One region of the Streptomyces sp. NPDC048196 genome, then DNA from elsewhere that is predicted to be linked to it. Evidence: riboswitches for the same ligand, from Rfam matches in the RefSeq annotation. Region 1 holds a riboswitch; each other region holds the start of a gene.
The links. A riboswitch is a leader RNA that binds a small molecule or an ion and turns the genes downstream of it on or off. The one in region 1 is predicted to bind cobalamin.

Region 2: linked by a shared signal. The riboswitch ahead of AB0E02_RS04690 (short-chain fatty acyl-CoA regulator family protein) and the one ahead of AB0E02_RS20100 (HoxN/HupN/NixA family nickel/cobalt transporter) in region 1 are both predicted to bind cobalamin.
Region 3: linked by a shared signal. The riboswitch ahead of AB0E02_RS25990 (cobalamin biosynthesis protein) and the one ahead of AB0E02_RS20100 (HoxN/HupN/NixA family nickel/cobalt transporter) in region 1 are both predicted to bind cobalamin.

Annotation. Positions count from the first base shown of each region.
Region 1 covers NZ_JBEZMM010000019.1:51,334-60,633, reverse strand. Annotated here, with positions in the region: gene AB0E02_RS20120 (ABC transporter substrate-binding protein) at 1-1,136, shown strand, start outside; gene AB0E02_RS20115 (ABC transporter permease subunit) at 1,154-2,560, shown strand; gene AB0E02_RS20110 (carbohydrate ABC transporter permease) at 2,557-3,435, shown strand; gene AB0E02_RS20105 (metalloregulator ArsR/SmtB family transcription factor) at 3,428-3,835, opposite strand; cobalamin riboswitch at 3,917-4,132, shown strand; gene AB0E02_RS20100 (HoxN/HupN/NixA family nickel/cobalt transporter) at 4,163-5,272, shown strand; gene AB0E02_RS20095 (VOC family protein) at 5,378-5,788, opposite strand; gene AB0E02_RS20090 (helix-turn-helix transcriptional regulator) at 5,799-6,242, opposite strand; gene AB0E02_RS20085 (oxidoreductase) at 6,386-7,333, opposite strand; gene AB0E02_RS20080 (MerR family transcriptional regulator) at 7,440-7,886, shown strand; gene AB0E02_RS20075 (DUF1524 domain-containing protein) at 8,027-8,659, opposite strand; gene AB0E02_RS20070 (DUF4190 domain-containing protein) at 8,848-9,300, opposite strand, start outside.
Region 2 covers NZ_JBEZMM010000002.1:237,870-247,169, forward strand. Annotated here, with positions in the region: gene AB0E02_RS04660 (hypothetical protein) at 96-341, opposite strand; partial or broken gene AB0E02_RS04665 (transcriptional regulator) at 478-694, opposite strand; gene AB0E02_RS04670 (ABC transporter permease) at 938-1,792, opposite strand; gene AB0E02_RS04675 (ATP-binding cassette domain-containing protein) at 1,789-2,703, opposite strand; gene AB0E02_RS04680 (sensor histidine kinase) at 2,834-4,033, shown strand; gene AB0E02_RS04685 (response regulator transcription factor) at 4,030-4,692, shown strand; partial or broken gene AB0E02_RS04690 (short-chain fatty acyl-CoA regulator family protein) at 4,986-5,441, opposite strand; cobalamin riboswitch at 5,726-5,955, opposite strand; gene tsaD (tRNA (adenosine(37)-N6)-threonylcarbamoyltransferase complex transferase subunit TsaD) at 6,044-7,114, shown strand; gene AB0E02_RS04700 (hypothetical protein) at 7,114-7,392, shown strand; gene AB0E02_RS04705 (helix-turn-helix transcriptional regulator) at 7,526-8,383, shown strand; gene AB0E02_RS04710 (hypothetical protein) at 8,585-8,800, shown strand; gene AB0E02_RS04715 (SpoIIE family protein phosphatase) at 9,030-9,300, opposite strand, start outside.
Region 3 covers NZ_JBEZMM010000030.1:71,312-80,611, forward strand. Annotated here, with positions in the region: gene AB0E02_RS25975 (extracellular solute-binding protein) at 1-752, opposite strand, end outside; gene AB0E02_RS25980 (caspase family protein) at 749-3,418, opposite strand; gene AB0E02_RS25985 (hypothetical protein) at 3,424-3,849, opposite strand; cobalamin riboswitch at 4,051-4,186, shown strand; gene AB0E02_RS25990 (cobalamin biosynthesis protein) at 4,316-5,311, shown strand; gene AB0E02_RS25995 (cobyric acid synthase) at 5,308-6,909, shown strand; gene AB0E02_RS26000 (putative cobaltochelatase) at 6,965-9,109, shown strand; gene cobO (cob(I)yrinic acid a,c-diamide adenosyltransferase) at 9,109-9,300, shown strand, end outside.

The sequences.
Region 1 (9,300 bases):
TCTCCGAGAAGACCGGCGCCAAGGTGGTCTTCTCCTCCACCGGCGACAACGTCTCGACCGTCGTCGGCAGCCAGATCGAGGGCGGCAACGCGCCCGACGTGGTGATGGTGCCGCAGGTCGGCGTGTTGCAGCAGTTCGCCAAGAAGGGCTGGCTGGCGCCCCTCTCGGCGGAGATCGGCGCCGAGGCCAAGCGGAACTTCGCACAGGTCTGGAAGGACTACGGCACGGTCGACAAGACGTACTACGGCCTGTACTTCAAGGCGTCGCACAAGTCGACGGTCTGGTACAGCCCGGAGGCGTTCTCGCAGGCCGGGGTGAAGCCCGCGAAGACGTACCAGGAGATGCTGAAGTCCGGCCGCACCCTCTCCGACTCGGGCGTCCCGGCCTTCTCGGTCGCCGGTGAGGCCGGCTGGCCGCTCACCGACTGGTTCGAGAACATCTACCTCTCCCAGGCCGGACAGGAGAAGTACGACCAGCTGGCCGCCCACAAGCTCCCGTGGACGGACGCCTCCGTGGTCAAGGCGCTGACCACGCTCGGCAAGCTCTTCGGCGACAAGAACCTGGTGGCCGGCGGCGGATCGGGCGCGCTGCGCACCGACTTCCCCGAGTCCGTCCAGCAGGTCTTCGGCTCCGAGCAGAAGGCCGCCATGGTCTACGAGGGCGACTTCGTCAGCGCCCTGGTCACCGACGAGCTGCACAAGAAGGTCGGCGAGGACGCCAAGTTCTTCCCGTTCCCGTCGGTCGACGGCGGCAAGGCGCCGGTGGTCAGCGGCGGTGACGCCGCGGTGGTGCTCAAGGCGGGCAAGAACAAGAAGGCCGCCATGGAACTGGTCAAGTACCTGGGCACGCCCGAGGCGTCGGCGATCTGGGCCAAGGCGGGCGGCTACATCTCGCCCAACAAGAAGGTGCCGGCGTCCGCCTACCACGACGAGGTCACCCGCAACGCGGCCAAGTCGCTGACCGGCGCCGGGAATTCGGTGCGCTTCGACATGTCCGACCAGGCACCGGCGGCCTTCGGCGGCACCCAGGGCGCCGGCGAGTGGAAGCTGCTGCAGGACTTCCTGCGTGACCCGTCCGACCCCAAGGGCACGACTGCGAAGCTCGAAGCGGCCGCGGCCAAGGCGTACGGAAAGTAAGGACCGAGGCTCCAGCCATGCCTGCCACCACTTCAGCGGTGCCGCCCGCCACCACGCGCGGCGGCCCGCCCCTCCCCCCGGGCGGCACTCCCCGCCGGACGGCCGCCGCCCCCGCGCGGCGCGCCGTCCGGCGCCGCCGCCGGATCGCCGCGGTGTTCCTCTTCCCCGCGCTGTTGCTGCTGGGGGCGCTCGTCGCGTACCCCATCGTGTTCTCGGTCATCCGCAGCCTGTACGACGCCTCGGGTGACACCTTCGTCGGGGTCGGCAACTACACCCAGATGTTCCAGGACCCGGCCACGCTCCGGGCCATCCGCAACAGCGCGATCTGGGTCGTCTTCGCCCCCGCGCTGCTGACCGGACTCGGTCTGGTGCTGGCCGTGCTGACCGAGAAGATCCGCTGGAAGACGGCGTTCAAGCTGCTGATGTTCATGCCGATGGCGATCTCCTTCCTCGCCGCCGGCATCATCTTCCGGCTCGCGTACGAGCAGGATCCGCAGCGCGGTGTGCTCAACGCGGTCACCGTCGGCATCCACGACAGCTTCCAGGGCGAGTCCACCTCCTTCCCGACGGCCAAGGCCCGGCTCGGCGACAAGCAGCTGACCAAGCGCCCCGACGGCGGCTACCGCACGACGCGCCGCACCGATCCCGGACAGGTCGTCAACCTCGGCCTGGTCGGTGTCGCGCCGAAGGACATGCCGCACCAGGCGCGGCCCGCGGCCGGGGCCGCGGGGGCCTCGGCCGGCCACGGTGAACTGCGCGGTGTGGTCTACCTCGACTTCACCCCCGGCGGTGGCGGCAAGCCCGGCACCGTGGACCGCGGTGAACGCGGGCTGCCGAAGCTCACCGTCGAGGCCGTCGACTCCCGTGGCAAGGTGGCCGGCACGGCGACCACCGCGGCCGACGGCTCCTACCGGCTGACCGGTCTCGCTTCGGGGTCGTACGCCCTGCAGCTCCCGGCGAAGGACTTCGCCCCGCCGTACGAGGGCATCGCCTGGCTCGGCCCGGCCCTCATCACCCCCGCCATCATCGGCGCCTACATGTGGATCTGGACCGGCTTCGCCCTGGTCCTCATCGGCGCCGGGCTCTCCTCGATGCCGCGGGACGTGCTGGAGGCCGCGCGGATGGACGGCGCCAACGAGTGGCAGGTCTTCCGCCGGATCACCGTGCCACTGCTCGGGCCCGTCCTGGGCGTGGTGTTCGTGACGATGGTGATCAACGTGATGAAGGTCTTCGACCTCGTCTACATCATCGCGCCCGGGCCCGTACAGCAGGACGCCAACGTCCTGGCCCTGCAGATGTGGCTGGTCTCCTTCGGCGGCGGCAACAACCAGGGACTGGGCAGCGCCCTCGGCGTCCTGCTGCTGCTCCTGGTGGTGCCGGCCATGGCCCTCAACATCCGTCGCTTCCGCAGGAGCCAGTCATGACCACCGTCCAGCAAACCGTCCCGCCGCGCAGGCGGTCGGCCCGCCCGGCGAAGCGGCTCAGCCGGGCCGTGATCCAGCTGTTCCTGCTGGTCATCGGCCTGGTCTGGCTCACCCCGGCCGCCGGCCTGTTCATCTCCTCGCTGCGTACGGAGGAGGCGAACGCCAACAGCGGCTGGTGGACCGCGCTGACCGCGCCCGGCCGGCTGTCGCTCGACAACTACGCGGCGCTGCTGAAGGATTCGGGCATCGTCCAGGCCTTCTGGAACACCGTGCTGATCTCGGTGCCCACCACGATCGCCGTCGTGGTGATCGCCGCACTGGCCGGCTACGCCTTCGCCTGGATGGACTTCCCTGGCCGGGACTGGATCTTCCTGGTCGTGGTCGCCATGCTGGTGGTGCCGGTGCAGATCGGCCTGCTGCCGGTGGCCAAACTGTTCGGCGCGCTCGGCCTGTTCGGCTCCATCCCGGGTGTCATCCTGTTCCACACCGCGTACGGTCTGCCGTTCGCCATCTTCCTGCTGCGCAACTACTTCGCGGAGATTCCCAAGGAGATGCTGGAGGCCGCGCGGATGGACGGCGGCGGGGAATGGCGGATCTTCTCCCAGCTGATCCTTCCGCTGGGCCGCCCGGCCATCGCCAGCCTGGCCATCTTCCAGTTCCTGTGGGTCTGGAACGACATGCTGGTCGCCCTGCTCTTCGCGGACAACGAGTCGCAGCCGCTGACGGTCGCCCTGCAGTCGCAGATGCGGCAGTTCGGCAGCAACATCGGCGTGCTGGCGCCCGGCGCCTTCCTGTCCCTGATCGTGCCGCTGATCGTGTTCTTCGCGTTCCAACGGCACTTCGTCCAGGGGATCATGGCCGGTTCGGTCAAGTAGTCCGGGGCGACCGCACGGCGCGGGGTCCGCTGTCCAGCACGGCGGGCCCCGCCGTCGTGCACTGCGTCAGCAGTTCCGCGGTCGCGTCGTCGACCACGCGGTAGCGCACCACCCGGCCGTCCTTGGCGCCCTCGACCACTCCGGCGGCCCGGAGCAGGCGCAGTGCCTGGGAGACCGCGGTGTCCTTCATGCCGGTGGCGACCGCCAGGTCGGAGACGGCGATGGGGCCGGCCCGGTGGAGGGCGAGCAGCAGGGCGAGGCGTCCGGGATCGGCGAGCAGGGCGAAGCGGTCGGCCCAGGCCCGGACCTCGCCCGGCTCACCGATGGCCGCGATGGCGTCGCAGACGCGGTGGCCGTCGATGGTGCGGTGGTCGGCGCGCTCGGCCGGGACGAGATGCATGAGGACATCTTTGCAGGTCACAGAATGTGATCTTGGATACCTGCACAGTTGTGCAGGCTTGAAGGGATCGTCGGACGACCCGTAAGGTTGGCGCGCCGTGGTGCTCGGGAAGCCGGTGACGGACCTCGTGGTCCCAGACCGGAGCGGCCCTCGCCACTGTGATCGGGGAGTTTCCACCCTTTTCGCTACGCGCACGGTGCGCGTACGACGCCACTGACCGCAGCCTGCGGCCGGGAAGGCGGGGCAGGACGCGTGCACCCGTAAGCCAGGAGACCGGCCACGGCATCTCACGAAGTGATCCACGAGGTGCTGGAGCGTGACCGCCGGATGGCCCTGTCCACCGATACCCCGACCACCCCTGCCCTCGCCACGTTCCGCTGGCGCCGGCAGGACACCGTCCGCACCGCGGGCCTGATGGCCGTCATAGCCGGGCTGCACGTCGTCGCCTTCGGCGTGCTGTTCCTGCTCGTGGTGCCCCACCACTACTCCGTCGGCAGCCAGGTCTTCGGCGTCGGACTCGGCATCACCGCCTACACCCTGGGCATGCGGCACGCCTTCGACGCCGACCACATCGCCGCGATCGACAACACCACCCGCAAGCTGATGGCCGACGGCAAGCGTCCGGTGTCGGTCGGCTTCTGGTTCGCCCTCGGCCACTCCAGCGTGGTGGTCGTCATGGCCGCCCTCGTCGCCGGCGGTGCCCAGCTCGCCGGCACCCTCCTCAACGACGAATCCCGCACCCACCAGATCCTCGGCACCGTCGGCACCACGGTCTCGGGCACGTTCCTCTACCTCATCGCGGCCCTCAACCTCATTGCGCTGACCGGGATCTGGCGGGTGTTCCGCGGGATGCGCGAAGGCCGCTTCGACGAGGCGGAGCTGGAGCAGCAGCTGGATTCGCGGGGCTTCATGAACCGCTTCCTGGGCCGCTTCACCCGCTCCATCTCCCGCCCCGGCCAGATGTTCCCGCTCGGCTTCCTCTTCGGGCTCGGCTTCGACACCGCCACCGAGGTCACCCTGATGGTGATGGCGGGCAGCGGCGCCGCGGCCGGCCTGCCCTGGTACGCGGTCCTGTGCCTGCCGCTGCTCTTCGCCGCGGGCATGAGCCTGTTCGACACCCTCGACGGCACCTTCATGAACTTCGCCTACCAGTGGGCGTTCTCCAACCCGGTGCGCAAGGTCTACTACAACCTCACCATCACCGGCCTGTCGATCGCCGTCGCGCTCTTCATCGGCACCATCGAGCTGGTGACCGTGCTCCACGACAAGCTCGGCCTCAGCGACCCGGTGACCGGCTGGGTCTCCGGCCTCGACCTCGACAACGTCGGCTTCATCATCGTCGGCCTGTTCGTGGTGGTGTGGGCCGCGGCGCTGGCGTACTGGCGCCTGGCCGGCGTCGAGAAGCGCTGGGCGGCGCGCTCCGCCGGCACGGGCTGAGGCCGCGTTCCGGCGCGTGACGACGCGCTCACCCGGCAGGCGGAGGGGGCGGGGCGTCGCGGCCCCGCCCCCTCCCCGTGGTCATGGCTACGCTCGCCGGCAGGCTCAGCGCAGCTCCTGGATGCGGATCAGATTGCCGGCGGGGTCGCGGAAGGCGCAGTCGCGGATGCCGTACGGCTGCTCGGTCGGCTCCTGGACGACCTCGGCGTCGCCGGCCTGCACCCGTTCGAAGGTGCCGTCGAGGTCCTTGGTGGCCAGCAGGATCCAGCCGTAGGTGCCCTTGGCCATCATCTCGGTGATGGTGCGGCGCTCGTCGTCGGTGACCCCGGGGTCGGCGGCCGGCGGCGCCAGGAGGATCGACGTGTCGGGCTGGCCTGCGGGGCCGACCGTGATCCAGCGCATCTTGCCGTTCCCGACGTCGTTGCGGACCTCGAAGCCGAGGGTGTCGCGGTAGAAGGCCAGGGAGGCGTCCGGGTCGTCGTGCGGGAGGAAGCTGGTGTGAATGGTGATGTCCATGGCTCCCACGCTAGAGCCGCTCGGTGACCTGCGCTTCTCGATTCCTGATCGGTCTGGTCACCTGCTTCGCCAGGCACGGCGGCAGCTCCGCCGGTGCGAGCGCCGCCTGGCGCCGGTAGGCACTGGGCGGCATCCCGACCAGCTCGGTGAAGCGCGTGCTGAAGGTGCCCAGTGACGAGCAGCCCACCGCGAAACAGACCTCGGTGACGCTGAGGTCGCCACGGCGCAGGAGGGCCATCGCGCGCTCGATGCGCCGCGTCATCAGGTAGGAGTACGGGGACTCGCCGTACGCCAGCCGGAACTGGCGGCTGAGGTGCCCGGCCGACATGTTCACGCCACGGGCGAGCGCCTCGACGTTCAGCGGCTGGGCGTACTCCCGGTCGATCCGGTCGCGGACGCGGCGCAGCAGCGCGAGATCGCGCAGGGACTGGGCCGTGGTGGGTCTGCTGGTCACGAGCGCGATCGTGCCACGTCCCGTCGGCGTTGCCCAGCACCGCAGGTGTCCGGCGGGAGCCGGGGAGCGCCGGTCACGCCGGTCACTTCCGCCGGACGGTTACCGCGGGCACGGGCGAGGGCGGCCGGCGACGCCCGGACGGCTCAGAAATCCGTCTCCGTGAGGGCGCTGGAGAGTTCCCAGAGGCGGGCGGCGGCTTCGGGGTCGGTGGCCCAGGGTTTGACACCGCCGACGAGCATGTCGTCGGTGTCGGCCGGGTCCGCGAGGTCGCAGTCCTGGCAGTAGGCACCGCCGTACGCGTCGAGCAGCGGTGAGGTCGCGGCCCAGACCGCGGTGGCCGCGCCCTGTTGTGGCGTCTTGAAGCCGTCGGCCGGCCGGCCGTCGGGGGTGACCCAGCCGTGCGCGAGCCACTCCTCGCGCGGGACGTGGCGTTGCAGCGGAGTCAGGATGCTGCCCGGGTGCACGGCGAAGGCGTGCAGTCCGCTCGCGGCGCCGAGGCGGTCGAGGTGGTGGGCGAAGAGGGCGTTGGCCGTCTTGGACTGCGCGTAGGCGAGCCAGCGGTCGTAGCCGGTCCGGAAGTGGAGGTCGTCCCAACGGATGTCGGAGAGGAAGTGCCCCGAGGAGGCCACGGCCACCACCCGGGCGCCGGGGGCGAGGCAGGGACGGAGACGGTTGACGAGCGCGAAGTGCCCGAGGTGGTTGACGGCGAAGTGGGCTTCCCAGCCGGGCCCGATGCGGGTCTCCGGACAGGCCATGATGCCCGCGTTGTTGATGATGATGTCGAGGGTGCGCCCGGTCTGCAGGAAGCGGTCGGAGAAGGTCCGGACGCTTTCCAGGTCGGCCAGGTCGAGCGTGCGGACCTCGGCCCCGGGGACGTCCCGCAGGGCTTCCTCGGCGACGGCTGCCCGCCGGGCGGGGACGATGACGCGGGCCCCGGCGCGGGCCAGGGCGCGAGTCGCTGCCAGGCCGAGTCCGGAGTATCCGCCGGTGACCAGCGCGGTGCTGCCGGCCAGGTCGATACCGGCCAGGACCTCGTCGGCCGTACTGTGCGCGCCGAATCCCGTGCCGATTTTCTGCTGCTTCGTGATCATGCGGACGACGCTAAAAGCTGGAGTGCACGCTAGGTCAAGGTACGGTTCGCGGAGGGAGCAGATGAACGGGATGAACCGGGAGGGAAGGGATGGCGGGGTGGGCAGGATGGGTGAGCACGTGAACGGCATGTCCATAGGCAGGGTCGCCGAGTTGACCGGGATGAGCGTGCATGCGCTGCGGTTCTTCGAGCGTGAGGGGCTGTTCCTGCGCGAGATCCCCCGCTCCGCCGGTGGGCAGCGCGTCTATGCGCAGACGGACGTGGACTGGCTCGCGCTGTGCGACCGGCTGCGTGCCTCCGGCATGCCGATCGCCACGATCAGGAAGTTCGCGGACCTCGTCCGCTCCGGTCCGGGCAATGAACCGGACCGGCTGGCGCTGCTGCGCGAGCACGAGCGCGCGGTGGAAGCGAAGATGGCGGAGCTGCAGGCATGCCGGGAAGTCATCCACGCCAAGGTCGTCACATACGAGCAGCACGTGCGCAACGGAACCGCTGCGGGGGTGTGGGCCCCTATGTCCGCGCCTGCGTCCTCGGACGGGGCGCGGTCCTCGTGAGGGTCGGGCGTTCCGGCCGCGGGGTCTTCTGAGCCGGCCGCGGTGTCCGGCCGGAGGGAGGGCCGGCCGGACACCGCGCTACGGGCCGGTGCCGAACGGACTGAGAGGCGGCGGGGCGCTCACCCTCCGCCCGTCGTCGGTCAGTTGGTGCAGCTGTCGAGCATGGAGGACAGGGCGGCCTTCTCCTTGTCGGTGGTGGTGAGCTTCCAGATGGACTTGATGTGGGTGTAGTCCTTGGCGTAGGTGCACCAGAAGGCGTGGTTGGTGGGCTTCCAGTCGGCCGGTCCGCTGTCGCTCTTGGAACTGTTGGAGGACTCCGAGGCGATCAGCAGCTGGGGGTCCTTGAGGTCGTTGCCGAAGGCCTTGCGCCGGTCGGCGCTCCAGGAGTCGGCACCGGAGCGCCAGGCTTCGGCGAGCGGGACCATGTGGTCGATGGTGGCCTGGGCGACGTCGGTGACGGTGGTGTCGTCGTAGGCCGAGTACCAACTCCCGCTGGACGGCTGGCAGTTGCCGGACGTGTCGACGACGTTCTTGCCGTCGCGGGCGAGGACGTCCTGGCGGGTGGTGCAGCCGTCGGGCTGCTTGGCCCATATGTCGAATTTATCGCGGGCGTAGCCGTCCATGGAGTGCGGGGGCGCGACGGTGAGGGCGGCGAGTTCGGCGCGGGCGGTGGCCGTCGAGGGCGGGGCGGGCGGTTCGGCCAGCGCCGGTGCGGCGGTCAGGCCGAGGAGGGTGACGGAGGCGGCAGACAGGCCGAAAACGGCACGACGCATGGGGTCTCCAGAAGTGTGGGGGGGGGGTTGGAGAGACACTTCAGGGAACCGCACAACGGGAACCGGGCGCTACGCGCGTTGAATGAACATGACAATCTCATGCCTTGTTCATTACCTACTCATGGGGAAGTCCCCGCGCCTCACCCTCGGAGCGGGGACGCCCTCATGACGCCGCGTCAGGAGTCGGATCAGCGGGTCGAGCCGCTCCAGTAGGCGTCGTCCCACCGCATCACGTCGGGGCTGAACTCGACCTCGGCCCGGTCGGCGGCAGTTGGGGGCAGCGAGAAGGCGTACTTGCCGACGGCCTTCCGGCCGGGCAGGAGGTAACCGGTGAGGACCTTCTGCCGGCCGCTTCCGTCGATCACCAGCTGCGCAGAGGCTCCGTCGGCGTCATTGACGTCCGGCAGCCCGGTCTCGATCGAGACCCGTTCCTTTCCGGTGTTGACCACCGTGATCGTGACCTGAACGGCCTTGTTGCCCTTGGCGTGACCGTTGGCGAAGGCGTCCGGGGTGAACGGCGTCGGCTTGGCCACGGTCACCTTCAGTCCGTCACCGAAGGTGTACGACTTCCCGAAGGGCAGATGCCGGGCCTTCTCCTCGGCCGCCGCCTCCTCCCTCTCCTCCTTGGCCTCTCTCTTGAC
Region 2 (9,300 bases), on a different contig from region 1:
TGAGGCGAAGGCCAGCGAAAGGGCCCCTCACCAGCAAAATCACTCAGGGGGCTGTGGGGTGGAAACTCACGGTGACATTGACGTCACGGCGGGTTTCAAGACTGTGTGCGGCACGCGGCTCTGCGACGCAATCCCCACGCCCTGAACCGGCCGCTCACGAAGGTGCCGACGCCGATGGACAGCGCGATCAACACAATCGACGGCACGCCGTCGACGGTGACGTGACGGTCCCCCGCTGCCAGCGACACCAGTGCAGTGATCGCGGTGAGGGTAGCGGCGGCCACGGTAAGGCAGACTGCCATCCCGGCCCACCACATCGCCCGCGTCGGTTGAGTCGTCATGGCGATGTTTTACCTCGTGCCCCTGGTTTCTGTACAGCGAAGTACAGCTACCCCCGCGCCCAGGACCAGCTGCTGGCGCCCCCAAGCAACCAGCTCATGTGCCCGGCCGACCTCGGCGACCACCGTGCCTTCAGGTCTGCGTGAGGGGCTCCTGCAGATCGGTGATGATCCGCGGGGAGTCGTCGTGAGCCGGTCCAGGAGTTTGAGCAGACCCGGCTGGATGTGCGCTGTCAGGCCGCCTCGGCCGGGGGCGTGGGGCGCTCCGCGAGGTGGAACAGGTGGTCGCGCTCGTCGCCGCTCAGGCGCAGCGGCCGTCCGAGGGGCGCCAGGACCTGCGCTGATGGCTGCGCACCGCGCCCGCGTTTGGTGACGATCGTGGCGATGTCGTCGTGGCCGAGGGCCTCCGGCCCCGTCAGATCAGGTCAGATCAGGTCAGATCAGGAGTCTTGCAAGGGTTGCTGGAGTGGCTGAGCTTCGAAGTTGGGCCGGATGGACACCTGCGATGCTCAAAGGCGTGCTGCGGTAGCCCCTCTCGGCCGACGCTCGGCGCCGGCCGAGAGGGGCTACCGGTAGGAGCCGCCCTGGTCGTGGCCGTCTCACACGTCGCGGCGGGAGGGGATCATCACGACGAGCAGGATCGCCGTCGAGGCCCAGGCGGCGTAGACGGTCCAGGCCCCGGCCACGGTCGTCGGGAACGCGTAGTGGGCCCACGGGACGTCGTCACCCTCCATCAGGTGCGTCCACGCGTAGTGGGGCATGGCGTGGCTGATGACGGCCGTCCAGTAGTGGTCGCCGCTGAGGCTGATCGGCAGCATCAGCAGGACCGCGACGCTGGTGACGATGGTGGTCGCGCTGTGCCGGATGATCGCCCCCAGGCCCATCCCGACCAGCGCCGAGACCGGTGCGAGGAGCGCGGCCCCGGCCATGGCGCGCATCGCGCCGGGGTCAGTGATCGACATCCCGGTATGGCGTCCCGACAGGACTGCCTGGGTCAGGAAGAACGACGCGCCGGCGGCCAGGACACCGAACCCGGTGGTGACGACCGTGACGACCACCACCTTGGCCGCCATGACGGAGCGGCGGACGGGTACGGCGGCGAAGGTCGTACGGATCATGCCGGTGCTGTACTCGCTGGTGACGGTGAGCGCGCCGATGGCGCTGATCGCCAGGATCACACCGTTCCCCGCGAAGTTGGTGAACGCGTCACGCAATGCCCAGCTGGGAATGAATCCGGCCCTTGTGTCCGCGTCGTAGTGCGGCCAGTTGCTGTAGTCGGCGTACGCGGCATTCACATTGAAGAGGATGATCGCCAACGCGGCGGCCGCGAAGGCCCACCCCGTCGAACGCAACGACCACAGCTTGATCCACTCGGCGGAGAGCAGGTCGCGGAATCTGGCGGGGGGTTCGTCGATCGACACGTTGACCGGTACGTCATGCGTTGCGGTGGTCATCGGGATTCTCCTGCCCCGGCGAGGTATTCGACGCTGTCGGCGGTCAGTTGCATGAACGCGTCTTCCAGCGTGGCGTTCCGGGCGGCCAGTTCGTGCAGCGGGACGCGGTGGTGGAAGGCGAGCTCCCCCACCTGGGCGGCCGTGAGGCCGGTCACCGTGAGCCGCGTGCCGTCCGCCTGCACGGTGGCGCCCTCGGCGCTCAGTACGGCGGTGAGCGCGGACGGGTCCGGGGTGTCCACCGTTACGCTCAGCCGGGTGCCCCGGGAGGCGAACTCGGCCACGGTCTCGTCTGCGATCATCCGGCCTCGGCCTATGACGATGAGGTGGTCGGCAGTGGCCGCCATCTCGCTCATCAGGTGGCTGGAGACGAACACGGTGCGGCCGTCGGCGGCGAGCCGGCGGAACAGGCCGCGGACCCACCTCACACCCTCCGGGTCCAGGCCGTTGAGCGGCTCGTCGAAGAGCAGTACCGGCGGATCGCCGAGCAGGGCAGTGGCGATGCCGAGGCGCTGGCGCATGCCGAGCGAGTACCCACCGATCCGGCGGCCCGCGGCGGCGGTCAGTCCCACCTCGCAGAGCACCTCGTCCACCCGGGTGCGCGGGATGCGGTTGCTGACGGCGAGCGCGGTCAGATGGGCGCGGGCGCTGCGCCCGCCGTGGACGTCGCCCGCGTCGAGGAGGGCGCCGACGTGGCGCATCCCGCGCGGCAGGTCGCGAAATGAGCGGCCATTGAGGGTGACGCTGCCGCTGGTCGGCTCGTTCAGGCCCAGGAGCATCCGCAGCGTGGTGCTTTTGCCCGCGCCGTTGGGGCCGAGGAAGCCGGTGACAAGGCCGGGCCGCACGGTGAAGGTGAGCCCGTTGACAGCGGTCGTGCTGCCGTAGCGCTTCGTTAGTTCGTTGACTTCAATCACATTCCGATGGTTCGGCAGTTCGCCGTCGCGCACATCAAACAGGCGGCCGACTTTCTCCCCGCCGGTGTCGACCACGGTTGTACAACCATGGCCCGACGCCCCTTCACAGGCCCACGGTTACGATCGCTGCATGTCCGCCACGCCACCCATTCCGCTGCTCAAGCGCCTGACGCCGGGCGCCTGGACGGCGCTTACCTGGTCCGCGGCCACGGCCTACGCCGCCCTTCTGTACCTCAGGCTGCCCCATGCGCCGCAGGAGCCGCCGGCCTCCGGTGTCGACCCGCTGCGGTACGCGCTCATCAACGCCGCCGCCAGCGCCATGGCGCTGCTCGCCTGCGCGCTGCTGCGCAGTCGGCCGCTGCCCGCCCTGGCGCTGCTGCTGGGCGGTTCGGTCGCCGCCTCGACCACGGTGAGCGTGGCGGACATCCCACTGGCGCAGTTCCTGGCCTTCGATGTTGCGCTCGGCTTCATCACCGCCACACGGCGGCGCCGCACGGGTCGCGCCGCCGCAGGCATGTCCCTGGGGGTACTGGCCGGCTACGTGCTCGTCCGACTGCTGCTCGGGACCAGTCCCGGAGCGTCCGCTGTGCTGGTCATGGTCCTGGTCACCATTGTCGCCTGGCTGACGGGGCGTTCGGTACGTGAGGACCGGCGGCACGCCCAGGCACTGCGCACCCAGTTGACCACCCAGGCGGTCACCGCCGAACGGCTGCGCATCGCCCGCGAGCTGCACGATATGGTCGCGCACAGCATCGGCGTCATCGCCCTGCAGGCCGGTGCGGCCGGCCGGGTCGTCGAAACCCAACCGGCGGCGGCCCGTGGCGCGCTGCGAGCGATCGAGTCCGCCGGCCGGGAGACGCTCTCGGGCCTGCGCCGGATGCTCGGCGCGCTACGCCAGGCGGAGCCCGGGCAGCAGGCGGAGACGGCGCCGTTCGACCCGGCACCCGGCCTCGCGGACATCGACCGGCTGGCCGAGCGGACGACGGAGGCCGGAGTACGGGTCGACGTGCGCTGGCGAAGCGAGCGGCGGCGACTGCCGCCCGAGATCGACATGTCCGCCTACCGGATCGTTCAGGAGGCGGTCACCAATGTGGTGCGTCATGCCGGGGCCAACTCCTGCCAGGTGTTCATCGATTGCCAGGACGATGAACTCTCCATCGAGGTCCTGGACAGCGGACCCGGCCGAGCCAACAGCTCGGGTTCCGGATACGGACTCATCGGCATGCGCGAACGCGTCGGCCTGCTGCACGGTGACTTCCGTGCCGAACCACGCCCCGAAGGCGGCTTCCGGGTCACCGCCCGCCTCCCCGTTCCGTCAGGAATCTCATGACCATCCGCGTCCTGCTCGCCGACGACCAGCCGCTCATCCGGACCGCGATCCAGATGGTCATCACCGACTCCCTGGACATCGAGGTCATCGCGGAGGCCGGGACCGGTAGCGAGGCGGTCGAACTGGCCGTGGGCGTCCGGCCCGACGTCGTCGTGATGGACCTCCGCATGCCTGGTATGGACGGCATCGAGGCGACCCGTCAGATCGTCGCGGGCCCGAGCACCGCGCATGTCCTCGTGCTGACCACCTTCGACGACGACGAATCCGTCTACGGGGCGCTACGAGCCGGCGCGGCCGGGTTCCTCGTCAAGGACATGGCGGTGGACGACATCCTCGCGGCGATCCGGGTGGTCGCCGCGGGCGACGCGCTGATCGCTCCCAGCGTGACCCGCCGCCTGATCAAGGACTTCGCAGGCCACCGCCCCGCCCGGGCGACGAGGAACGGACGCACCCTGGCCTCGCTCACCGACCGTGAACGCGAAGTACTGGGCCTCGTCGGCACGGGCCTGTCCAACAGCGAGATCGCCACCCACCTGGGCATCAGCATCGCGACCGCCAAGACGTACGTGACCCGTCTGCTGTCGAAGCTCGACGCCCGCGACCGGGTTCAGCTGGTCATCATCGCCTACGAGAGCGGGCTGGTGGAACTTCCGCACTGAGCGGCCGATTCCCGAACGACCACCGGATCGGCTTCCACCTCAAGATGAATGGGCGGGTGGCTCGGACGACAACTGCGATGGTCAGGGCCGCGGCCTGCTCGGTGCCGGCGCTCGGGCGCTCGCACGAACCCGCTACAACAAGCCCAGAAGCGGGTTCAGTGTGCCGATCACCCGTGGAGCCTTGCGCAACTCATCCGCGTCACGCGGCCACGAATGCCTGAAGCCCAGGGCGATGCCCAGTCCGCGACTGCCGAGGTGTATTGACCTGGAGCGTGGTCAACTCGGCTGAGGGGTCAGCAGGCGGCGCTCCGGCCCGCGACCGGGTACGGCACGTAGGCGCTGCTGTTCTCGTCGATGGCGAGTGTCTGTCCGAGCGGGGGCACGGCGCGTTGCGGGCAGGTGAGGCGTTCGCAGACGCGGCAGCCCATGCCGATGGGCGTGGCGGCGGAGGCGTTGTCCAGGTCGAGGCCGTCGGAGTAGACGAGTCGGGAGGCGTGGCGGATCTCGCAGCCCAGTCCGATGGCGAAGGTCTTGCCGGGTTCGCCCCAGCCGCCGCGGGAGCGGGTGACGGTGCGGGCGGTCCACAGGTACCGCTGCCCGTCGGGCATGGCGGCGATCTGCACGTGGATGCGGCCGGGTGCGGCGAACGCCTCGTAGACGTTCCAGAGCGGGCAGGTGCCGCCCGCGCGGGAGAAGTGGAAACCGGTCGCCGACTGCCGCTTGGACATGTTGCCGGCGCGGTCGACGCGGTGCCGAGGGCGACCAGGAGGTTGGGCAGCCCGAAGCGCTCGCCCTGGTGGAGGGCGATGCCCTCCTCGACCAGCTTGGACAGCAAGCCGTACTGGGGCCAGCCGTAGGAGGCGAGCACCTTGCCGGAGTACTGGTCGAGGAAGAGGGTGCGCTGGTCGGTCACGTCAACTCTCCTTCGCGAGTCGCGGAAACGGCTCGGGGCGCGAGGGGAACGACGGACGGAGCGAGCGGTGGCCCGCCGGATTCGCCGGCCGCCGTCGAGCCGCGGAGGTCACCGCACGCCTGGCGGCGTACGGGCAGTGGCAGGTCTTCGGACTCGCGGGCGCGCCTTGTTGGGTACGAGGCATCGAGGCATCTACTGGCCGTCGCTTCCCAGGGCCTCTTCGCGACCCCAGTGCTTCCTGACGGCTGTCGTCCCGCTCACCGCTGCGGGGCAGTCCCAGATTTTCACCGGGTTCCCTCTTACGACGCGCCTGCCTGGCGGCAGGGCGAACCAGCTGCAGCGCCAGGTTGGCGGCAGCGATCAGAACTTGTTGCATATGCTGCGCAATAACAACTATCTAGCAATTAGCCTGGCCGCAGTGTGCGAGAGGGGAACGGCATGCGTGGAGAACCCGTGGTGCTGGGCATCGAGTCCTCATGTGACGAGACGGGCGCGGGGCTGGTGCAGAGCGGACGGCTGCTGGGGCATGCGGTGGCGTCGAGCATGGACGAGCACGCGCGGTACGGCGGGGTGGTGCCCGAGATCGCCGCCCGGGCCCATGTCCACTCGCTCACCCCGGTCGTTCACCAGGCGCTGAGGGAGGCCGGGCTGCGCATGTCCGACATCGGGGCGGTCGCCGTGACGACCGGGCCGGGCCTGTCGGGCGCCCTTCAGGTCGGACTCGCCGGCGCGAAGGGACTGGCGTACGCGCTCGGGGTGCCGCTGTACGGCGTGCACCACCTGGCCGGTCATGTCGCCGCCGACGCCCTCGCGCACGGGCCGCTGCCCGACCCTTGCGTCGTACTGATCGTCTCCGGCGGCCACACCTCCCTCCTCCTCGTCCGCGACCTGGCACGCGACCCGATCGTGCACCTCGGCGACACCCTGGACGACGCCGCCGGCGAGTGCTTCGACAAGGTGGCCCGGGTCTTCGGACTGCCGTATCCCGGCGGCCCGGCCATCGACCGGGCAGCGCGTGGGGGAGACGCCCGTGCTGTCGCCTTTCCCCGGCCGCTCACCGGGCCCCGCGACGCCCCGTACGGCTTCTCCTTCTCCGGCCTCAAGACCTCGGCCGCACGGTGGGCGGAGCGGCATCGCGGGCAGGTCCTGCCGGTGGCGGACGGCGCGGCTTCGTTGCAGGAGGCGATCGCCGACGTGCTGACCCGCAAGGCGGTCGCCGCCTGCACCACCCATGGCGTCGGCACCCTCGTCGTGGTCGGCGGTGTCGCTGCCAACTCCCGGGTGCGGGCGCTGGCGGAGGAGCGGTGCGCCGCTGCCGGCCTCACCCTGCGCGTCCCGCCGCTGAAGCTGTGCACGGACAACGGCGCGATGATCGCCGCCATCGGGGACCTGCTGGTCCGGGCGGGCGCCGAGCCCGCACCACTCGACGTCTCGATCGACCCGTCGGCGCCCCTGGAGTACGCCGCGCTGCACCCGGTCGCCCGTGCCCTCGCCACAGCGGTCTCCTGATGAGCGGGAGCGTCCGCCTCGTCTCCGGCGAGCAGCTTTCGCCGTATGTCGACGGCATCCGCGCCGTGTACGCCGACGCCTTCGGCGCACCACCGTGGCACGAGGAACCAGCGCTGGCCCACACCTGCCTGATACGGCTGGCCCAAGATGCCCGTCGCCCCGGGTTCTTGGCCGCACTCGCCCTCGACCGAGGCGCCGTGCTGGGGTTCGCCACCGGCTGGACAACCCCACGCCGTTCCCGGCCGGCCGCTGCTACCCCCAGGCGGCCGCCGCCCTGAAGTAGCCGATTGGTCGTCGGCACACGCGGATTCGAGGGTTCCCCCCGTGCCAGCGGATCCGGTCACCCGGCGCGGGCGGTGCTGTCCGTCGGTGGCCCCGCCCGCGCCGCTCCCCAATGAGCAGCTAGCAGCTGTGTGTCCCGCGACGGCCGGGCTGAACAATGCGGAACGCCTCCGTACCTGCGCACGGCTCGCCGACGACAGCAAGAACGGCGAGAACAGCAAGAACAGCGGCATCGACCTGCGGGCCTCCCGCAGCCTGTACGTCCGCCACTGCCACGCGCTGGGCCTCGCCGCACTCGCGGAGGGGGACCACGCGACGGCATACGAGCACCTGCGCCGCGTCTTCACCCAGGACCCCCACCCCGCCCCCGTGCACCACCACGCCTCGCTCCACCACGTGGCCGACGTCGCCGCGGCCGCCGTGCGCATCGGCCGGACCGACGACGCCCGGGCCGTGCTCCGGGCGGCCGAGGACGCCCTGGGCACAGCGCCCCGTTCCGCACGCCTCGCCGCGATCATGCACCGGGCCTCGGCCCTGCTGAGCGATCCCGACGCCGCCGAACCGCACTTCCGGGCAGCCCTCGCCGACCCGGCGAGCGCCCGATGGCCCTTCGAACACGCCCTCACCCAGCTCGACTTCGGCCAGTTCCTACGGCGCCGCAGACGGTCCGCACAGGCGCGCCCGCTGCTCACCGGAGCCCTGGAAACCTTCGAACGCCTCGACGCCCGTCCCTGGACCGAGCGGGCCACCGCCGAACTCCGCGCGGCCGGCGTCGCCGTGGCCTCCTCGGGTGCCCCGGTGGCCGTGGCCGACCTGACCCCGCAAGAACTCCGGATCGCCCGCCTGGCCACACAGGGCCTGACGAACCGTGAGATCGGTGCCCGGCTCCTCCTCTCTCCCCGCACCGTCGGCTTCCACCTGCACAAGATCTTTCCCAAGCTCGGCATCACGGGCCGAGCCCAACTCCGGGATGTCCTCGACCGTTAGCCTGGTTGACGACGGGGCTGGGTGGCAGCGGCTCTGTCTCAGTCGCAGGGAGACGGCCGCGTGGGGACCCGGCCTTCGCGGCAGAGCAGGGCGAGCTGGTCCGGGGGACGGTCTCTCGAACAGGAACAGCGAGCCGAGTTGCTCCCGGCTGCACGGCAGCGGCCGGCCGTTCATGACTGCTCCAGGTATCGGTGGACGAGCATGACGGCCATGGTTCCCTCGCCCACCGCGGAGGCGATCGAGGTCGAGCAGCTTGAGCGCGATGTCGCGGTGGAGGGTACGGTCCCGGGCGGCCCATGCCTCGCCCATGCCTCCTTGGCCGAGTCGCTTGACCAACTCGATGCCGAGTCTCAGAGTATGGGCTGGACCGGTGGGTTGCAGCGCGATCAGTTCGAGGGGCTTCTTCGCAGCTTCTGACTGAGCTGTCCGCGCACCCGAGTGGCCTCAAGGCTCGTCGACATTCAGAGCTCGCAAGCCCTCGGATGCATCCGAACTCGTCGACAAACGCCTCCGGTTGGGACCTACGCAGCCAGCTGTGGTAGCTGCCGGACCTGCTCGATCTGCTCAACGGCGGGGGAGCGAGGGGACCACCGAAGGTCTTCAACGTTCGCCCGGGACGGTGATCTCGGGTGAGGAAGGGCGCTGGTTACAGCCGGGCGATGACCAGCGCGATGTCGTCGCGGCCGCCGCCGGCCAGGCCGAGGCGGGCCAGGACGGTGTCGGCCATGTGCTCCGGGGCGAGCCGGCTGGACTGGCTGAGGGTGTCTACCAGCCGGGCCAGGCCGGTGTCGATGTCTTCGTCGCGGCGTTCGATCAGGCCGTCGGTGTAGAGAACGAGGGTGTCGCCGGTGCTGTAGATGGCCGTGGCCTGGGGGCGTGGGACGTGTAGGGGACGAACGCCCAGGGGCGGGTCAGTG
Region 3 (9,300 bases), on a different contig from region 1:
AGGTCCGCGACGCCCAGCTGGAGGGCGCCGACCTGCTCGCCCTTGGTGAAGCTGGTGGCGTCCGGGTCGCCGCCGGTGGCCCACGCGGACTCCAGGGTGTTGACGGTCAGGCCCTCGTAGGGCCGCAGCTGGGCGACCATGCCGTACATCTTCTTGTCCTCGGGGACCTTGCCGTCCTCGGCCGTGCGGGCGAGCTCGCGGTTGTACGCGGCGGTGACCGCGGTGGCCAGCCCCTTCAACGCGCCCCAGTTGTCGGGCGGTTGAGGGTGATGGCCGTACTTGGTGAGGATGTCCTTGCGGTAGTAGAGCAGGCCGGCGTCGGTGTTGAAGGGGACGGCCCAGATCTTGTCGTCGTACTCGACGGTCTTGACCACGCTGTCGAGGAAGTCGCCGTCCAGGCTCGTGCCCCAGGGGCGGATGACGCCCGCCTCGGCGAACTCCGCGGTCCAGGCCACGTCGAGGTTGAGCACGTCGTAGGCGCCGCTGCCGGACTGGCCGGCGGCCAGCAGCTGGCTGCGCTGGCCGTCGGCGGTGTCCGGCAGCTTGACGATCCGCACCGAACGGCCGGTGCGCCGCTCGAAGGCCCGGATGAGGGCCTGGCGGACGCCGGTGCTGCTGAGGTCGCTGCCGGTGGCCAGGACGATCGGGCCCTTCTCGGGGCCCGGTCCGGGGCCGGCGGTGCAGCCGGAGACCGCCGCGGTCAGCGTCAGGGCGAGCGCGGCGGCCGGCCAGGCCCTACGGGGGTTCCTCACCGGTCCTCCTTGCCCGCGGTGCCGATGGACGCGATCAGGCCGGCGAGCAGATCGGGCGCCTGGGGGCCGCCGGGCACGCACTGTCCCCGGGAAGCACCGGCCAGTCCCTGGAGGACGAAGGTGTCGCAGCCGGCCTTGCCCAGCACCAGCGTCAGCACCGGCACCGCGGGCTTCTCCTTCAGCAGCGCGGTCAGCCGCTGCTCGACACCCGCCGCGCGCCGCAGGCTGCCGTCGTCCTCGTCCATGATCAGCACGATGGCCTGGTTGCCGCCGGACGACTTCTTCATCTCCCGTACGGCGGCGGTCAGCGCCTCCTCCATCGCGGCGCCGTGGTCGACGAGGTCGCCCTTGGCGATCTTGTCCAGGGCGGCCTTGCCGGGCGCCGCTTCGGCCGTGCCCAGACGGACGACCCGGCGCACCGCGTCCGGATCGCCGGGGTGGGCGCGGTCGGGGAAGGTCCACAGGCCGTAGGTGTGACGGGCGCCGACCATCTCCAGGGCGCGGCCCGCGGCGCCGAGGGCGACCGGGAGCTTGCCGTCGTCGGCCATCGAGGTGGAGGTGTCCATGAGGAGGAGCAGCCGGCTGGGCCGCTGCGCCTTGTCGTAGCCGTCGAGCACCCGGGCGACCTGGTCGGTGCCGGCCGCGAAGGGGACGACGGGGGCGTCCAGGTCGGCGTTGGCGCGGCTGCTGCGCAGCGGGGAGTCCGGCGTCGGCGCGGGCGCCGTGCCGTCCTTGCCGGGGACCGGGCGGTAGCCCTGCGCGGTGAGCACCGGCCGGCCGCCGTCCGGGGCGCGCAGCCAGTCGGCGAAGCGGTCGACCGCGGCCTGCCGCGCGGTGGCGTCCGTGGTGCCGCGCCAGTCGACGCGGATCAGCGGGTGGTCGAGCGCCGGGACGTTCTTGGGGTAGTACGCGACGTAGCGGTCGTCCGGGGCGAGCGGGCCGGCCAGGGCGGGGCAACTGCCGACCGCCCGGCCGAGGTTGTAGTCGGTCAGGGACTTCTCGGAGACCAGCGGTGCCGAGCGGTCGCCGCGGCCGGCGCCGGCGGGGGCCTGGCCGGTGGCGGTGGCGACGGTGTCGGGGCCGGTGGCCGGGCGCAGTGAGCACAGCAGCTCGGTGCTGTCCGCGTACTGGCTGCCCGGGGCGGAGAGCCGCTGCTCGGCGCCCTCGGCGAGGGCCGGGTCCGGGGAGCCGGCGGAGCCGATGTGCGAGCCGTCGTTGGCGAGGTAGAGGCCGATGGTGTGCAGCAGGCCGGTGCCGGACAGCACCGGGCTGGGGCGCAGCAGTTTGAGGTCCTGGTGGCCGCTGTCGGTGCCGGTGAGCAGGTCCTGCCAGGAGGCGCCCACCCGCTTGACGTCGGCCGGCCGCTTGCCGGCGGGGATGCCGACGACCAGCGGGCTGTAGGCGACCGGGCCGGTGTCGTGCAGGGTCGCCGGGGAGCCGGTGGCGGGCATGCCGCGGCGGGCCTCCTCGTAGTCGGCGGTGGATTCGGGGATCCACAGGTCGGGTTGCGGGCCGGGCCGGTAGAGCGGATCGGTGCCCTTGTCGTCCGGCTCGCCCGGGCCGGTGCCCAGGGCCTCGCCCTGCCAGCGGACGGCGGCGGCGAAGCCCTGGTCGATCTGGTCCTTGGCGGCGGAGTAGACGGTGATCTGAGCGCGCCGGCACCCCGCCGGGAGGTCGCCCTCGCCCTGCAGCGGGCGGGTGTTGGCCTCGGACATCTCGTAGTCGAACGCGGCCTGGCGCAGGGTCGGTTCGGCCTCCGGCGCGGTCAGCAGCCGCAGTTCGAGGGCGGGCGGGCAGTCGGGCAGCGGCTGCAGCAGCTGCCGTACGACGAGTCCGGCGGCGATCAGCACGAGGGCGGTGACGAGCGCGAGCAGCAGCTTCAGGCGGGGCCGGACGTGCTGGTTGAACCGGCGGCGTAAGCGGACCCGCGGTGGCGTCGGCACCCGCGCCTCGGGGGTGGCGAAGGACAGCACGACGTCGTCGACGGTGTTCTGCTTCGCCGACCGGGGCTCCCACACGTCGCCCATCGGCGTCCGCTCCCCGGCGAGCCGGACCCGCAGCTCCCGTACGAGGTCCTCGAAGGTGACGAACCGGCGGCCGGGGATGCCGTTTTCGAGGATCTGCACCAGGGCCCCGGTGAAGACGGTGCCGCCGGCCGGTTCCTCGCCGCTGAAGATCCGGCGGTTGGGCTGGGCGGCCATCAGCAGCGACATGGGCTTGCGGTGGGAGTGGAAGGCGCCGCCCGCGTTGCCCGCGTAGCAGCACTCCAGGACGATGACGATGCGTTCGGCGCGGGCGCTGTCGAGGCAGGAGAGCACCGCGTCCTGCCAGGAGACGGTGGTGTGGCTCTGCCGGGGCACCGAGCCGCCGACCATCAGCTGCAGGTCGCCGCCGTCGCTGCCGACCCAGCCGTGGCCGGAGAAATACACCAGCAGCAGGCCGCGGGCCTCGTCGGCGGCGGTCTTGAGCGCCTGGCTCAGCTCCTCGGGTGCGGTCGGCCGGCAGGGCGTGATCTCGTCGTCGGTGAACAGGTCCGTGGCGGTCAGCGCGCGGCTCAGCTCGCCGATGTTGTCCGCCACCGCGGGCAGGCGCGTCAGCGTCGCGTAGTCGTGGACACCGATCAGCAGCGCCCGGTTGATCTTTCCCCGCGCGTCGTATTCGGACATCCGGCTCAGTCCTCGCCGGTGCTGCCACTCTCGTGTGCCGGGCTGCCGGGATCGGGGCGCGCGGGACCGCCGTCGCCGACGACCTCGACGGCGGGTTCCTCGCCGGCGGCCCGCTCCTCCTTGCGGCGCCGCAGCCATTCCCGCACGGCGATGCTCATTCCCTTGGTGACCTCGGTGGCGATCGCGCCGACGATGACCAGGATCAGGTCGTCCACGCCCACGGCCATGTCGGCGGGGCCCGGTTCGTCCCCGTCGGCCGTGAGGTGCGGGGGCTGCGGCCGGTGTTCCCAGGTGTGCTCCCGCCGGCCCAGCCAGGGTTCGCGCTCCAGCCAGGCCCGGAGGTCGTCGAGGTCCTGCTGCGGATTGTCCGTCCCGGTGACCCTGAGGCGGATCTCCTGACGGTCCTCGTGGTGGTCGACGTGCTCCGGCATCCCCCAGCCCCCTTCCGGCGGCCCCTTCGCCACCGTGCACCAGATAGTGACGTGGAATCAGGGACGGGGGCAACCGTCCGTGACGCCACCGCCACCCTGTGGCGTGCGCCACAGGGCCTGCCGCGGGACAGCGTCGCAGGTCAAGGGCGAGTTGACGGGCCTCGCGGACCGTGGTGGACTGCCGGGGCCAATCGGCGACAGATGAGGAAGTCCGGTGAGAATCCGGCGCGGTCCCGCCACTGTCACCGGGGAGCGTTCCTCCGACGAGGGCCACGGTCCGTACCGACGTACGGGCGGGAAGGCCGGGGGACACGCCGATCCGGGAGCCAGGAGACTCTGGTCGCCGTCACGTCGAGCCAGGGCGAGGACCCTGAGTGAGGACATACCGCCATGCCCGGCCGCCCGCCCCGCCCCCCACTGCCCGCTGCCGCAGGGCCCCTTCGAGGAACGACGGCGGCCTGATCCGATGCGCGGCGAACACGCGGGATATGCGTGCGGCGCGGCTCTCGGCTTCCTCGGCGACCTGATCGCGGCGGACCCGCGGCGCGGCCATCCGGTGGCCGCGTTCGGCCGGGCCGCCGCCGCCGTCGAGCGCCGGCTGTGGCGCGACCACCGGGGCCGCGGCGCGGCCCACGCCGTGCTGTGCGCGGGCGGTGCGGCGGCCGGCGCGGCGCTGCTGGAGCGGGCCGTACGGCACCGCCGCGGCGCCCGGGTGGCGCTGACCGCGGCCACCGTCTGGGCGGTGCTGGGCGGCACTTCGCTGGGCCGGGAGGCGCGGGCCGTCGGCGGTGCGCTGGAAGCGGGCGATCTGGACGTGGCGCGGGAGCGGCTGCCGCATCTGTGCGGCCGCGATCCCCAGGCGCTGGACGGGCCGCAGATGGCCCGCGCGGTGGTGGAGTCGGTGGCCGAGAACACCTCGGACGCGGTGGTGGGCGCCCTGGTGTGGGGCGCGTTCGGCGGGGTGCCCGGTCTGGTGGCGTTCCGGGCGGTGAACACCCTGGACGCGATGGTGGGTCACAAGTCCGCGCGCTACCGGCGGTTCGGCTGGGCCGCGGCCCGGCTCGACGACGTCGCCGGCTGGCCCGGCTCCCGGCTGACCGCCGCGCTGACCGTGCTCGCGGGCCCCGACCGGCGTGGTGCGCTCGCGGCCTGGCGGGCGGACGGCGGGGCGCACCCGAGCCCCAACGCGGGCCCGGTGGAGGCGTCGTTCGCGGGTGCGCTGGGCGTGCGGCTGGGCGGCACGCTGGCGTACGGCGGACGGGTGGAGCACCGTCCGGTGCTCAACGGCGCGGCGCGGCCGCCCGCGGTGGCGGACATCGAGCGGGCGGTGCGGCTGTCGCGGCGGGTGAGCGCGCTGGCGCTGGTGGCGACGGTGGCGGGACGGCTGACGGCGGGCGCGGTGCGGCACGGGATCGCAGGCGGCAGGGGCAGGGGCAGCACGAGCGGGAGGAAGCGCCGGTGAACGGGCAAGGCGGGACGGCCGGGGGGCTCGGCGGCGGGCTGCTGGTGGCCGGTACGACCTCGGACGCGGGCAAGAGCGTGGTGACGGCGGGGATCTGCCGCTGGCTGGTCCGGCAGGGCGTGAAGGTGGCGCCCTTCAAGGCGCAGAACATGTCGCTCAATTCGTTCGTCACCCGGGAGGGCGCGGAGATCGGCCGGGCGCAGGCGATGCAGGCCGCCGCGGCCCGGGTCGAACCGACCGCGCTGATGAACCCGGTCCTGCTCAAGCCGGGCGGCGACCGCAGCAGCCAGGTGGTGCTGCTGGGCAAGCCGGTGGGTGAGCTGAGCGCGCGCGGGTACTTCGGGGGGCCCGGGGGGTCGTCCCCCGGGGAGACGCCGTACGCGGGCGGGCGGGAGCAGTTGCTGGGGACGGTCACCGACTGCCTCGCCGAACTGCGCCGTACGCACGACGCGGTCATCTGCGAGGGCGCGGGCAGCCCCGCCGAGATCAATCTGCGGCGCACCGACATCGTGAACATGGGCATCGCCCGGGCCGCCCGGATACCGGTCGTGGTGGTCGGCGACATCGACCGCGGCGGCGTCTTCGCGTCCTTCTTCGGCACCACGGCGCTGCTGTCGAAGGAGGACCAGGCGCTGGTCGCGGGGTATTTGGTCAACAAGTTCCGGGGCGATGTGACACTGCTGGAGCCCGGTCTGGACATGTTGCGGCAGCTGACCGGGCGGCCGACGCTGGGCGTGCTGCCGTACGCGCACGGGCTCGGCATCGACGAGGAGGACGGCCTCCGGGTGTCGCTGCGCGGCGCGGTGCGGGAGAGCGTGGTGGCCCCGCCGCACGGCGCGGACGTGCTGCGGGTGGCGGTCTGCGCCGTTCCGCTGATGTCGAACTTCACCGACGTGGACGCGCTGGCCGCCGAACCGGGCGTGGTGGTGCGGTTCGTGGACCGGCCGGAGGAACTGGCCGACGCGGACCTGGTGGTGCTGCCGGGTACCCGCGGCACGGTCCGCGCGCTGGCCTGGCTGCGCGAGCGCGGGCTGGCGGACGCGGTCGCCCGGCGGGCCGCCGAGGGCCGCCCGGTGCTGGGCATCTGTGGCGGCTACCAGATGCTCGGCGAGCACATCGACGACGAGGTCGAGTCGAAGGCGGGCGCCGTCGAGGGCCTGGGGCTGCTGCCCGTACGGGTCCGCTTCGCGGTGGAGAAGACGCTCGCCCGGCCGGTGGGCGAGGCGCTCGGCGAGCCGGTGGAGGGCTACGAGATCCACCACGGCGTCGCCGAAGTGACGGGCGGGGACGAGGCGTTCATGACCGATGGCGGGGGGAACGCTCTCGACGGCTGCCGGGTCGGCTCCGTATGGGGCACGCACTGGCACGGTTCGCTGGAGAGCGACGCCTTCCGCCGGGCCTTCCTGCGGCGGGTGGCGGCGGACGCCGGCCGGGCGTTCGTCCCGGCCCCGGACACCCGCTTCGGCGCGCTGCGCGAGGAGCAGCTCGACCGGCTGGGCGATCTGATCGAGGAGCACGCGGACACCGGGGCACTGCTGCGGCTGATCGAGAAGGGGGTGCCGGAGGGGCTGCCGTTCGTGCCTCCGGGGGCGCCATGAGGGGTACGCAAGGGACGGGATCCGGGCCGGCCGGCGACGTGGAGGACGACACAGCATGACGAGCGCGCACAACACCACCTGGCAGTACCCCTTCACCGCGGTCGTCGGCATGGACGACCTGCGGCTGGCGCTGCTGCTGAACGCGGTGAGCCCGGCGGTCGGCGGGGTGCTGGTCCGCGGCGAGAAGGGCACCGCGAAGTCCACCGCGGTGCGCGCCCTGTCGGCGCTGATGCCGGCCGTGGACGTGGTGGCCGGCTGCCGCTTCGCCTGCGACCCCGCCGCGCCCGACCCCGGCTGTCCCGACGGGCCGCACGGCTCCGGTGCCGCCGAGAGCCGTCCGACGCGGATGGTGGAGCTGCCGGTCGGCGCCTCCGAGGACCGCCTCGTGGGCGCCCTGGACATCGAACGGGCCCTGTCGGAGGGCGTGAAGGCCTTCGAGCCGGGCCTGCTGGCGGACGCCCACCGCGGAATCCTGTACGTGGACGAAGTCAATTTGCTCCATGACCACTTGGTCGATCTGCTGTTGGACGCCGCCGCCATGGGCGCCTCCTACGTGGAGCGCGAGGGCGTCTCCGTGCGGCACGCCTCCCGTTTCCTGCTGGTCGGGACCATGAACCCCGAAGAGGGCGAGCTGCGGCCGCAGTTGCTGGACCGGTTCGGGCTGACCGTCGAGGTCGCGGCCTCCCGGGAGCCGGCGCAGCGGGTGGAGGTGGTCCGGCGGCGGCTGGCGTACGACGCCGATCCGGCCGGGTTCGTGGCGCGCTGGGCGGCCGAGGAGGACGCGCTGCGGCAACGGATCGCCGCGGCCCGGGAGTTGCTGCCCGAGGTGGTGCTGGGGGACGCGGCGCTGCGGCAGATCGCGGCGACCTGTGCGGCGTTCGAGGTGGACGGGATGCGCGCGGACATCGTGATGGCGCGGACCGCCACCGCGCTGGCCGCGTGGGCCGGGCGGACGGAGGTCCGGGAGGAGGACGTGCGGCAGGCCGCGTTGCTCGCGCTGCCGCACCGCCGGCGTCGGGCGCCCTTCGACGCCCCCGGCCTCGACGAGGACAAGCTCGACCGGACGCTGGAGGAGTTCGCCGGGCAGGACGACCCGGCGGACGGCGGGGACGATCCGGAGCCGGACGGTCCGGACGGCGGGCCCGAGGGGGGCGGTCCGGGCGGCGGGGTGCCGCCGCAGGAGGGCGGCCCCCAGGACGGCGGCCCCCAGGAGGCGTCGGTGCCGCCGGGGGACGGACTGCCGCAGCAGCGTGAGCAGGAGGCCCCGCAGGCGCCCGAACCCGTGCCCGAGGCGTCCGGGGACGAGGCCGGGGCCCGGCCGCAGCCACAGGGCGGTGCGGCCGCGGAGAAGCCGGCGGTGGCGGCCGACGAGCCGTTCAAGGCCCGGCGGCTGGACGTGCCGGGGCTGGGCGAGGGCGCCGACGGCCGCCGCTCCCGGGCCCGTACCGCACACGGCCGGACGACCGGGGCCCGCCGCCCCCAGGGCACTCTGGGCAAGCTGCATCTGGCGGCCACGGTGCAGGCCGCGGCGCCCCACCAGAAGGCGCGCGGGCGGCACGGCACCGGGCTGCTGGTGCGCCGGGACGATCTGCGCGAGGCGGTGCGCGAGGGGCGGGAGGGCAATCTGGTCCTGTTCGTCGTGGACGCCTCGGGATCGATGGCGGCGCGCAAGCGGATGAGCGCGGTCAAGGGCGCCGTGCTCTCACTGCTGCTCGACGCCTACCAGCGGCGCGACAAGATCGGCATGATCACGTTCCGGGGCGCCGGCGCGGAGGTCGCGCTGCCCCCGACGTCGTCGGTCGAGGCCGGTGCGGCGCGGCTCGCGTCGCTGCCCACCGGGGGCCGAACCCCGCTGGCCGAGGGGCTGCTCGCGGCGCACGACGTGCTGCGGGTGGAGCGGATGCGGGACCCCGCGCGCCGCCCGCTGCTGGTCGTCGTCACCGACGGGCGGGCCACCGCCGGCCCCGAGCCGCGCATCCGGGCCGCCCGCGCGGCGCGGCTGCTGGCCGCCGACGGCACCGCCTCCGTCGTCGTGGACTGCGAGGCCGGGCCGGTACGGCTGGGCCTGGCCGGTGAGCTGGCCCGGGACCTCACCGGCACCGCCGTCACCCTCGACGCACTGCGCGCGGACAGCGTCTCCGCGCTCGTACGGACCGTTCAGGGCACAAGGACCGTTCACGGCAACAGGAAGGCCGCGTAATGCCGCAGGGACAACCGTCCGTCGTACCGAACGACGGACTCACCACCCGCCAGCGCCGCAACCGGCCGCTGGTGCTGGTCCACACGGGTCTGGGCAAGGGCAAGTCGACCGCCGCCTTCGGGCTGGCGATGCGGGCCTGGAACCAGGGCTGGCCGGTCGGGGTGTTCCAGTTCGTGAAGTCGGCGAAGTGG